DNA from 2 places in the Ruegeria sp. AWH4_226 genome. Region 2 is predicted to be linked to the other one. Evidence: riboswitches for the same ligand, from Rfam matches in the RefSeq annotation. Region 2 holds a riboswitch; the other holds the start of a gene.
The links. A riboswitch is a leader RNA that binds a small molecule or an ion and turns the genes downstream of it on or off. The one in region 2 is predicted to bind cobalamin.
Positions count from the first base shown of each region.

Region 1: another riboswitch for cobalamin. It lies ahead of ACXAET_RS17655 (TonB-dependent receptor plug domain-containing protein); the one in region 2 lies ahead of ACXAET_RS11550 (DUF1636 family protein).

Region 1 covers NZ_JBSWUU010000002.1:476,422-482,106, forward strand. Annotated here, with positions in the region: gene ACXAET_RS17625 (nitric oxide reductase activation protein NorD) at 1-189, opposite strand, end outside; gene ACXAET_RS17630 (AAA family ATPase) at 195-989, opposite strand; gene ACXAET_RS17635 (cbb3-type cytochrome c oxidase subunit I) at 993-2,342, opposite strand; gene ACXAET_RS17640 (c-type cytochrome) at 2,362-2,814, opposite strand; gene ACXAET_RS17645 (hypothetical protein) at 2,984-3,145, shown strand; gene ACXAET_RS17650 (Crp/Fnr family transcriptional regulator) at 3,142-3,867, opposite strand; cobalamin riboswitch at 4,288-4,491, shown strand; gene ACXAET_RS17655 (TonB-dependent receptor plug domain-containing protein) at 4,646-5,685, shown strand, end outside.
Region 2 covers NZ_JBSWUU010000001.1:2,333,788-2,339,472, forward strand. Annotated here, with positions in the region: gene ACXAET_RS11535 (FAD-dependent oxidoreductase) at 1-1,118, opposite strand, end outside; gene ACXAET_RS11540 (MurR/RpiR family transcriptional regulator) at 1,187-2,074, shown strand; gene ACXAET_RS11545 (aromatic ring-hydroxylating oxygenase subunit alpha) at 2,071-3,159, shown strand; cobalamin riboswitch at 3,344-3,551, shown strand; gene ACXAET_RS11550 (DUF1636 family protein) at 3,653-4,009, shown strand; gene ACXAET_RS11555 (ABC transporter ATP-binding protein) at 4,006-4,791, shown strand; gene ACXAET_RS11560 (ABC transporter substrate-binding protein) at 4,809-5,685, shown strand, end outside.

The DNA of each region.
Region 1 (5,685 bases), on a different contig from region 2:
GGCTGACTCTCCGATTTCAACCCCACCAGAACCACCAAGCGCACGGAAAAGAACCGCAAGACTGGGGCGTACAGATGCCAGTTCCACACGCGCCGAAGGAAAGCGCGCCTCAGCGCCGATCCCACTTACCAAATCGTGCCAGAGGTTGCCGATCGTTTCCTCTGGCTCCATTAGATCAACGAGACGCATCGGACCTATCCGTAGACTGCCAAGACCAAATCCCGCAACGCTTGCTGCACATCTGGTTCATCGCTCAAAGGTTCAATGACAGCCGCCTCAATAGCCTGATCCACACACATACCCCGCGCCATAAGCGTGGCGGCATAGATCAGAAGACGGGTCGAGACGCCTTCTTCAAGGTCCATACCCGAGAGTTTGCGAATATGCCCGCCCAGACGCACCAGTGGCGCGACACGACCCGGCTCTAATCTGCTTTCGGCCGAGATAACTTCGATCTCGGTCTCAGGGTCTGGGAAATTGAAGCTGATCGACAAAAACCGCTGTCGCGTCGAAGGCTTCAACCGTTTCAGGACATTCTGATATCCGGGATTGTAGCTGGCCACCAACATAAAATCAGGGGGCGCAATCAGTTCTTCACCCGTCCGGTCGATCATCAGCGTGCGGCGTGTATCCGTCAGCGGATGAAGAACAACCGTGACATCCTTGCGCGCTTCCACGATTTCATCGAGATAACAAATACCCCCTTCGCGCACAGCGCGGGTCAAGGGTCCGTCGACCCATGCGGTCTCGCCGCCCTTCAACAGGTAACGCCCGATCAGGTCAGCCGCCGACAAATCGTCATGGCAGGCCACCGTATAAAGTGGTTTGCCAAGACGAGACGCCATATGCTCAACAAACCGCGTCTTGCCACATCCGGTGGGCCCCTTCAGCAAAAGGGGCAAACCATTTTCATAGGCCGTTTCGAACAAATCGCATTCGCGGCCTGACGGTTCATAAAACGGAAGTTGGGGTTGCGCTGCGATATTCATCATTCACTCTCCCGGAACAGTGTTGACAGGACCGGGCGCGATGACTTCGTCCTTTCGCACTACCAAAAGCGCGTAGATGAACAGCAGCGCGCCGATCACCACGGCAAGCCCTGACCCCCACCGCATCAGGTAGAAAATCGACAGGCTTTCCTGCACCTCCATGTAGTAGTCACCCACGACGCGCTGCATATGCGTCTGGATAGTGCCGGCAAAGGTAAGCACGAAAGTCATGAACGCCATACCACCCGTCATCAGCCAGAAGGACGCCATATTCAGAACCTGGTTGTAGGGCGCCCGGTTTCGCAACATGGGCATCGCATAGGTGAAGACCGCCAGGTTCAGCGCGACATATGCCCCAAAGAAGGCGAGATGGCCGTGGGCGGCGGTGATCTGCGTGCCGTGACTGTAAAAGTTGACGCCGTGCAGAGTATGCAGGAATCCCCAAACTCCAGCGCCGAAAAAGGCCACGGTGCTGGACCCCAGCGACCACAAAAGCGCAGCCTTGTTCGGGTGGTTCCTGCGCCCCTTCCAGACCATCACAAAAGCAAAGGACATCATCAGGAAGAAAGGGATGACTTCGAATGTCGAGAATATTGAACCAACCCACTGCCAGTAGCCCGGCAATCCGATCCAATAGAAATGGTGCCCGGTCCCAAGTATGCCTGAAAACAGGGCTGTTGCGACGATCACATACAGCCACTTTTCAACCACCTCCCGGTCTACACCGGTGAGTTTGAGAAGCAGGAAGGCAAGAATGGCGGCCATCACCAGTTCCCATGTGGCTTCGACCCAAAGGTGAACAACAAACCACCAATACATCTTGTCGAGGCTGAGGTTGTCTGGATTGATGAAAGCAAAGACCCAAAGCAGGGACAGAAGCCAAAGCCCCAGCAAGAGCACATTGGTAATCGCGGTTTTCTTGCCTGCCAGCACGGTCATCGACACGTTCAACAGGAAGATCAAGGCAGCCACGAGGATTCCGAACTTGACCCATAGCGGTTGTTCAAGAAACTCACGCCCGCCGTGAATCCCCGCAAGGTAAGACACTACCGCACCGAGTGTTCCCACCAACAGGATGATGAGTTGCAGGTACGCCAGTTTTGGCGACCACAATTCGCGCTCCGCTTCTTCCGGCAGCAAGAAATATGCGGCCCCAAAGAAACCAAGCAACAGCCAGACAATCAGCGCGTTCGTATGGATCATACGGATCACGTTGAACGGCAGGATGTCCGATAAAAAATTGGGGGATACGTAAATCCACCCAGCAAGAAGCCCGTCCAGCACCTGAATACCGAACAAAGCCAAAGCCGCAAGGAAGTACCAATAGGCGACTTTTTGAGATTGATATTTCATGGATTGCTCCTTTCCCCGGTCAGCCGGCATCATTGGGCGGCCAGCCCTGCGTATCGGTTTGATCGGCCCAGCGAAGAAACTCAGCAAGGCCGCGAATGTCCTCGTCGGAAAGTTCATATCGGGGCATCTGACGCCGCCCTTCGATGCCGCTTGGTTGCGACTCGATCCAGCCTTTCAGGATATCAAAGGCATCTTCGGGACTGTCTTGAACGCCCCATCGGGTCATGACATTGCCAAGCTCGGGCGCAAAATACGCGCCCTCTCCATGAAGACTGTGGCAATTGATGCAGGAGTGTTTTTCCCAAACGTGTTTGCCGCGAACGACTGCATCACTCAACTCCATCCCCGAAGTTGATGTGCTGACGACATACCGGTGGGACTGAACGGTCAGGGCCTCGAAGACCACGACAAAAAAGATCGAGCCGCCGTAAAAAATGTTGCGCGCGCGCGATTTCGTTAAGATTTCCGCCATTGGCTTACCTCTGCTCGCAAGGAATGGGGAATAGTTAGCCGATGACAAACGGACCAAGATTGCGCAAGCGCAACGTTCTGACCATCTCAACGCCCAGTCGTTCAGCCAAGAGGGAAGGTCTGTGCCAAACACAAACCTTGATGAACCCGGTCTGTTCTTGGAAAGCACTATGTCCTGCTCATCGCAAACGATTAGCGTGTTTTTGCGTCATCGGATGCTGTGCGTAGGCCGCGTTATTTGCCCCTTTCACACGATCGCTGACGCTTGCCGCAAACACAGCCTGGATATGGATGCCTTCGTTGCCGAGTTGGAAGAGGCGCAACAACCCTAGTCTACTGGGGCCTCGCAGATTAAAACTAACGCAGGAGGATCAAGAACCTTGATCCTTTTTCGTCGGCTTTCAACCAGCCCTTTCTTCTCCCATGCGCTCAGCGTCCGACTGACGGTGTGCAGGGTGGTTGCAGTCAATTCCGACAGGTCCTGGCGCGTTATTGGAAAATCGATTTCGATCCCGTCCGGAACTTTTCGCCCGGTCTGGTGGATAAGACGCAGCAGCGCGTTGGCGATGCGTTGTTCAACCTGCAGAGTTGAGATTTCAACGACCCGATTGTTTAACTCACCCAAGCGGTTGCCAATTGTCTTGTAGGTTTCGGTTGAAAAACCGTCATATTCCGCCGCGAAAATTTCCCAAAGCTTCATGGGCCAGCTCAGCGCGATGCTTTCGGTGGCCGTTATCGCCGTCGCCGGATAAGTCTGCCGCCCAAGCGCGCTCGCAAAACCAATGAGTTGCCCCGCTGGAATGTGCAACGCAGTGACCTGTTCGCCTGTCGGGGTGATCCGAACAACGCGAACATATCCATCAAGCAACAAATAAAAACGGTCGGCTGGTGCGTCTTCTTCGAAAATTGCGACGCCGGCCTCGTATCGGCGAGAGCTTGCCTGATCCAGAATCGTGCGCAGTTGCCGCCGATCCAGTTTTGAAAACGGTGGCAGATGCGTCAGCAGGCTTTCGTCAAGCCGGGGTAAAGTCTTGCGCTTCGGAAGTTCGTTCATAAAACGCCTATGCCACAACATCCGGAGCGAAAGCTACGAAATCTCGTCGACTCTACCCGGACATGAAGCCGCAAGAAACTTACCCTAAAACCGAATCCCGTTGCAGCAGAGACATGCAGATCAGAAGCAGAATGCATGGCTGGCAGAGGTTGCACGATATTCGGACAGAACTCGCAAGCAGGGCAATTACCTTACGCACAACAAATTGACCCTCTCAGGACCTACAACGCAGTCGATGTCCTAACAGCCGAGATCGCGCATGGGGCCATAGCCGTTGAGCCAGCGGTGATGAGTTACAAATCAAGATTTGTGGACAGCCGACCGCCTCTAATACATGGGCATGGCAGGCTTCGGAGACGGCGCATCAAGAATTTGGAGACTTGCTGCAATTTCATGATTGACAAATCACAGACGGTTCAGCCAATTTCCGCGCGTTCTGGTCCGGTTGGGACACCATCCGGATAATAGGGAACGGGGTGCGGCCTTTGCGCCAAATCCTCGACTGCCCCCGCAACTGTAAGCGGTGAGCTTTGCTGGCACATGCCACTGTCCCCATTGGGATGGGAAGGCCCGGTCAAGCCTCGACCCGCAAGTCAGGAGACCTGCCAGAGCGATCACCCGGTCCGGACGCGGGGCGCGTCTTTGGCAACGGTCTATCCGTAGCGGTGACATTTCGCCGTCTGCGGAGGTTGTTTTCCTCCAACGACAATTACCAATAAAGGCACCAGAAAAGGTGTCTTTTTCCCCTTCGCCAAGAAGGGGATCTTAGGGACAACCAATGAAGAAAACCGCCCTGTTAAATGCCACTGTTGCTACAATTCTAACAGCTTCGACGAGCGCTGAAGCGCAAGAGACTATTGATATCGGAGAAATTGTAATATCCGGGGGTTTCACTCCGATCGAAGAAAAAAAATACGGTCGCGCAGCCAGCGTGATCACCGCTGAAGAGATTGCGCGGCGCGGCATCACGACAGTGCAGGATGCCCTGCGCTCTGTTCCAGGTATGTCCGTCAACGGATCAGGTGACGCGTTCACGCAAGTTCGTATCCGCGGCGCCGAAGCCAACCATACGTTGATACTGATCAACGGCGTTCCGGCAGCGGGTGGTGATGGAGAATACATCCTGTCAGGCATTCAGACGGCCAATATTGAGCGAATCGAGGTTTTACGCGGGCCGCAATCCGTTTTCTATGGTTCGAACGCTTCGGCTGGTGTGGTCAACATCATCACCAAGAGAGGTGGGCTGGGTCACGAATATGGTGGCACAGTTGAATTTGGCGACGGGTACAACGCGTCCGCACGGTATTCCTATCGTAACGATAAAGGCGGCGTGGCCGTCGGTATCGCCCGGCTGGACGATGACGGCTATGATTATTCTGGCAGCAATGGGGAAAAAGACAGTGTTGACCGCACCACGATTGACCTGACCGCAGACTATTTTGTTGCCGAAGGGCTGAAACTCGGGCTTGTGTTTCGCGATTCAGATGAAAACTATGACTTCGACAGCACAGACTCTCTGGCCACCACCCCTGAGGGTTACGTCGTGGACGATCCTAGCCAACGGTCTGAGCGGAAAGAGCGGCTTGGTCAGGTCTACGCCGAATACGAGGCAAGAGGAGGTCAAATGGTTCACCGTTTCAGCTATGATCGAACGGACAACGAACAATCCACCAATGGTGGCACACCTACCGAAACGGATCGGGACTCGGCCCGCTATCTTCTCAGCCTCGGACTGGACGGGCGCGCGACGGTTGACAGCAACCACTTGCTGAACGGAATTGTGGAATGGGAAGAGGACAGCAGTTCCTCTGATCCCGA
Region 2 (5,685 bases):
CAGCGCGCCAATTCGCGGGTCAGGCCCGGACCCCAACCGATCCCGATCTGCGTGCCGCAGCAGCACCAGTAGTTCCGCACACCCGGCGCAGGCCCGATCAGAGGGTTGCCATCCGGCGGATGTGAAATCGCCCCATGCACATCGCGTTGAATACCCAACTCGGCAAAGATCGGCATGCGGTTCAGGCTTTCTTCAAGCCACGGCATCACCCGGTCATAATCCGCATCGAAAAGCCAGTTTTCATATTCCCAAGGGCAATGGTCATGCCAGACCGAGTTCGGGTTCTCTTTTTCATAGATCCCGATCAGCCCGCGCTGCTGCTCCATTCGGATATAGCCCGAGACCTTGCGATCATCGCGGATCACCGGCAGTTCTTTGTCCAGATTCTGGAACTCGGGCACCGGCTCGGTCACAAAGTAATGGTGCGTCATCGAGGTCATCGGCAATTGCAGCCCCGACCATTCGCCCATCTGACGGGCATAGGTGCCGCCTGCGTTCACCACATGCTCGCAGGTGATGGTGCCCATCTCGGTTTCGACCACCCACTCCCCATTCTCGGCCTGCGTGATGTTGGTGGCGCGGCAGTTGCGGACAATGCGCACGCCCTTCTGACGTGCCCCGGCTGCCATCGCCATGGTCACGTTGGTCGGATCGACATGCCCGTCATCGGGCGTGTACAGCGCACCCAGAACGCCTTCGAGATTGTAGAACGGGTGCAGCTCGGCCACCTTTTCAGGGCCGACAAGTTCGATATTGAAGCCCAGCGACCGGCCCACCGACAAGGTGTGGCGCAGCCAGTCCATCTCATCCTCGGTATAGGCCAGACGGAACGACCCGCAGCCATGCCACGTTACCGGTTGACCCGTTTCAGCCTCTAACGCGCCCGAATACAGCCCGATATTGTAATCCACACATTTGCCCAGCCCAAAGCTTGAGGTCGAATGCGTGATCTGGCCCGCCGCGTGCCACGTACTGCCGCTGGTCAGCTCAGCCTTTTCCAGAAGAACAGTATCACCGCCCCACCCTTCATGCGCGAGGTGATAGGCAAGACCGACCCCCATGACACCGCCGCCCACGATGACGACGCGGGCATGTGACGGCAAATGTTTCTCGGACATGATTTTTCCTCTTCCCGAGTCGCGTTTCTGCTCGACACGCTAATTCCACGTTTGTACCATCGTCAATCATGAATGACACAAATGTATCATCAATCGTTCTAAACCGACTGAGCCAGGAATGGGACGCCCTGACGCCCGAGGCCCAGAAAGCCGCGCGTTACGTGCTGGAAAACCCAACGGATGTTGGGGTTTCAACAGTGCGCGAGATCGCCGAGGCCGCCAACGTCAAGCCGAACACTTTCGTGCGCATGGCCCGACAGGTGGGGTTCGAAGGCTACGAGGATTTCCGCGCACCCTTCCGCGATGCGATTCGTAAAGGCACGGTCTCGTTTCCCGACCGCGCCCGTTGGCTGCAGGACATCGGCAAGTCCGGTGAGATGGGTGGGCTCTATGCCGATATGATCGGTGCCGCGATCCGCAATATCGAAGAAACCTTTGCAGGGATTGATGCTCAGCGCCTTGAGAAAGCCGCCGAAACGATCTGGACTTCACGACAGGTGTTTACTCTGGGCGTCGGCGTCAACAATTCGAACGCGCGGAATTTCACGTATCTTGCCTCAACGGGGATGAAGCAATTCCATGCCATCCCCAGACCCGGCTCCACACCGGTGGACGATCTGGCCTGGGCTGATGAACAGGACGTGCTGATTGCCATTACATGCCATCCCTACCGCACCGAGGTAATTGAGGCGATCAAACTGGCGCGGCAACAAGGTTTAACTGTCATCGGCATTTCAGACAGCCCTGCCAGTCCGGTCATACTGAACGCGCAGCACGGGTTTGTCGTGGCCGCCGACACACCGCAATTCTTCCCGTCATCCGTTTCGACCATCGCTTTGCTGGAAACGCTACTGTCCTTCGTGATCGCCGGCTCCAGCGATGAGATTGTCGAGCGCGTGGCAAGATTTCACCAACGCAGACACCAACTAGGCCTCTACGCGGAGGAGCCCGAATGAACGCACCGCTGACCCACTCTCTGGACGCTCGGTACTATACCGACGCTGCAATTTTCGAGCGTGAGATGCAGGGACTTCTTGCGCGAACGTGGCAGTTTGCCGGCCATGTGGCGCAGGTGCGGGAAACAGGCGACTACTTTGCGTTCGAAATCGCCGGGCAAAACCTGTTCTGCATCCGCGGGCGCGATGGCGAAATCCGCACTTTTTACAATGTCTGCCAGCACCGTGCGCATGAAATGGTGACGGGTGCGGGAAACACCCGCGTCGTCGTCTGCCCTTATCATGCTTGGACGTATGAGCTGTCCGGCCAACTGCGGGCCGGACCAAATATCAAGTCCGTCCCCGGCTTTGACCGCAGCGCGATCTGCCTGACCTCGGTCCGGACTGAGGTGTTCAATGGTTTCATCTTCGTCAACCTGGATGACGAAGCCGCCCCAATGGATGAGTGGTACCCCGGCGTACGCGAAGAAATCCGCGCTTTTGTGCCTCAGATTGACGATCTCGAACCACTGGAATGGGTCGAGATACCAGAGAACTGCAACTGGAAGGTTAGTGTCGAGAATTACTCGGAATGCTATCACTGCCCGACCAATCACCCGACCTTCGCCGAGGGTGTGGTGAAACCCGAAACATATGACATCCAGCCCGATGCGAACGGCGGGTACGTCCTGCGTCATACAACCGAGTGTCAGAGCCTCGACAAGATGACCTATCCGATCGACTTGTCGGTGCCCCATGCCGGGGACTATCAGTCGTGGTTCCTGTGGCCGATGTTTTCGTTTCAATGCTACCCGGGCAACGTGCTGAACACATATCACTGGCGTGCCAATGATGCTGACCACTGTACCGTTTTCCGTGGGTGGTACACCGAAGGCGGTTCAGAAAGCGCAGTGATCCGGCAACTGGCCGTTCAGGATCGGGAAACCACGGTCGAGGAGGACATCAGGCTTGTTGAAAGCGTCCACCGCGGCTTGAAATCCCGGGGGTATCGACCCGGCCCGCTGGTGCTGGATCCCGGATGCGGGGTGATGTCCGAACACTCAATCGCCCGGCTGCAGCAGTGGATGCGCGAGGGCGTTGACTGACGCGTCATAGCGTCTGCCCCGTTGCTGCTAGCAGTAGATTGCCCTGCGCGATTCCCGGACTGTAAGCCCTAGCTCAAGCCAACCGCAGTCTGTTTGCCGACGCGGCTTTCCGAATATCCTCAACCGGCGACCTGATTTTATGGTGGGTCGCGTATTCCTGTATTGACGCATGCAGCGAAGTCAGGCACTCGTTAAACACGATGGTTCCCTGGGACATGCGCCCATGGATGAAAAGGGAATACGGTGAGGACTGCCGCGTGGCGCCAAATCCGTGACTGCCCCCGCAACTGTAAGCGGTGAGCGACGCCAAGAATCCACTGGCCGAAAGGTCGGGAAGGATGGCCAAGCGATGACCCGCAAGTCAGGAGACCTGCCATCAAGTATAAACCAACCCGGGGCGGGGCGTCCTGGAAGGAGGCTTTGATGACACGTCATATGCGTGTTCTGACACTTGGCACCTTCTTTTTGCGCTTTGCATCAAGCGGAGCGCAGTATGCCAGCGACACGTGATCATTTCCTGCTGATATGTTCGAGCTGCAAAGAGGGTATGTCTGCAGAAGCATTAAGCCAGTCGCTGACCGACAAGTTGCCGACCGGCTTCTTGGTTCGCGCTATTGCTTGCATGGCAGGGTGCGAAAGACCGACAACCGTTGGGTTTCAAGCCCATGGCAAAGCCCAATATCTGTTCGGTGATATTCAAACCGAGCAGGATATTCAGGCGCTGGCAGAGTTTGCACATCAATATCAAAACAGTTCAGACGGCTGGACCAATGCCACGGAAAGACCGCGCGCATTGTTTCGCAAGACTTTATCCCGAATGCCCCGAATCGAAGTGGAGACGTCCGGATGACCTGCCCTTCTTTTTTGGTTGCGCGTGATCTTGAATACTACGCCCTCAACGGCGACGTGCTTCTGCAGCACGCATCATTTGAGCTGGAAGAGGGGGCCATCCTCGCCATCGCCGGACCGAACGGCGCGGGAAAGACGACACTGCTGAACCTGCTGTGCGGGGCGGCAGAGCTTGTTTTGGGCGATGTTTGGATCAAAGGCCAAAGCCTGAAACAGATGTCCGCTGCGGAAAGGGCCAGAATGATGGCCGTGGTCAGTCAGCAGGAATTGCCGGATGGCCGGCTTGGTTTGCGGGACTATGTTGCATTGGGTCAGATTCCGATCCTTTCGGACCGATCTACCGAGGAGCACGCCAAGGATCTGGACCGGATCATTAACCTGACCGGACTGGATGGTCTGGCAGAAAAAAAGATGGCGGTCCTGTCCGGCGGTGAGCGTCAGCGCGCCCATATCGCCCGTGCCCTGGCGCAAAATCCCTCGTTACTGTTTCTGGACGAGCCGACAAATCATCTTGATCCTGACGCCAAGGGCAGGATGCTGTCATTGGTCGCCGACCTTGGCATCACGGTGGTGATGATCGTGCACGATCTGGTTATGATCCCCGAATTTGCCACTCATGTCGCGCTGATGAAATCTACCCGGATCACCAGTTTTGGCCCCGTGGCCAAGGTGCTGACGCCCGAGCACGTGCGCGACACGTTTGGTGTCGATTACCTGTGCTTTCATCACGAAGGCCGCGTAATCCCGGCGCTGGATATAAGAAAAACAACTGTTTCAACCTAAAAAAGGGAGTGCTTCTCATGAGAAAATTTTGGTCTGTGGCGCTGGCCATGCTGATCGCAGGTGGCGCGTCCGCGCACGAAGTGACCATTGACAATTGCGGCGAACCGCTGGTTTTCGACACCAAACCCGAGCGCCTTGTGGTGCATGACATGAACATGACCGACATGGCTTTTGCATTGGGACTTCAAGACAAGATTGTCGGCCTGACCGGCATCACAGGCTGGTACAAGACCAGCCCCGAATTTGACCAACTGCGTGGTGACATCCCCGAGATCGCACCGAAATACCCAACCGTCGAAAACCTTGTCGCGGTCGAGCCTGATCTGTTCTTTGCTGGCTGGTATTACGGTATGAAGCCCGGCGGCGATGTGACACCGGACACACTGGAGCCTTTTGGGATAAAGACTATGATCCTGACCGAAAGCTGTGTGCATTTGGACAAAGATCGCCCGGCCGCCAGCATGGACCTTCTGTTCGATGATGTCTTGCGCCTGGGCAAGGTCATGCATGTCGAAGACAAAGCAGAAGGGCTTGTAAACGGCTGGAAAGAAGAACTGGCCGCTATTGAAGCACAGACCGCAGAACTACCCAAACCACGGGTGTTCCTGTTGGACGGTCCGGCGGACGCGCCTTTTACCGCAGGCAAGTTTGCCATTCCTGATGCAATGATCGCTGCTGCGGGCGGTGAAAACGTTACGCACGACATGGATACCAGTTGGGGTCGAACCTCGTGGGAGGCCGTCGCAGCCGCGAACCCGGAATTCCTGATTTTGCTGGATTATCAAACCGGCAACGGCGCCGAGGATACCTTTAAGTTCCTGCAAGATCACCCGGTGATGTCTGAAACCGATGCTGTGAAAAACGAGCGCTGGATCGGGCTGCGGTATGAAGAAA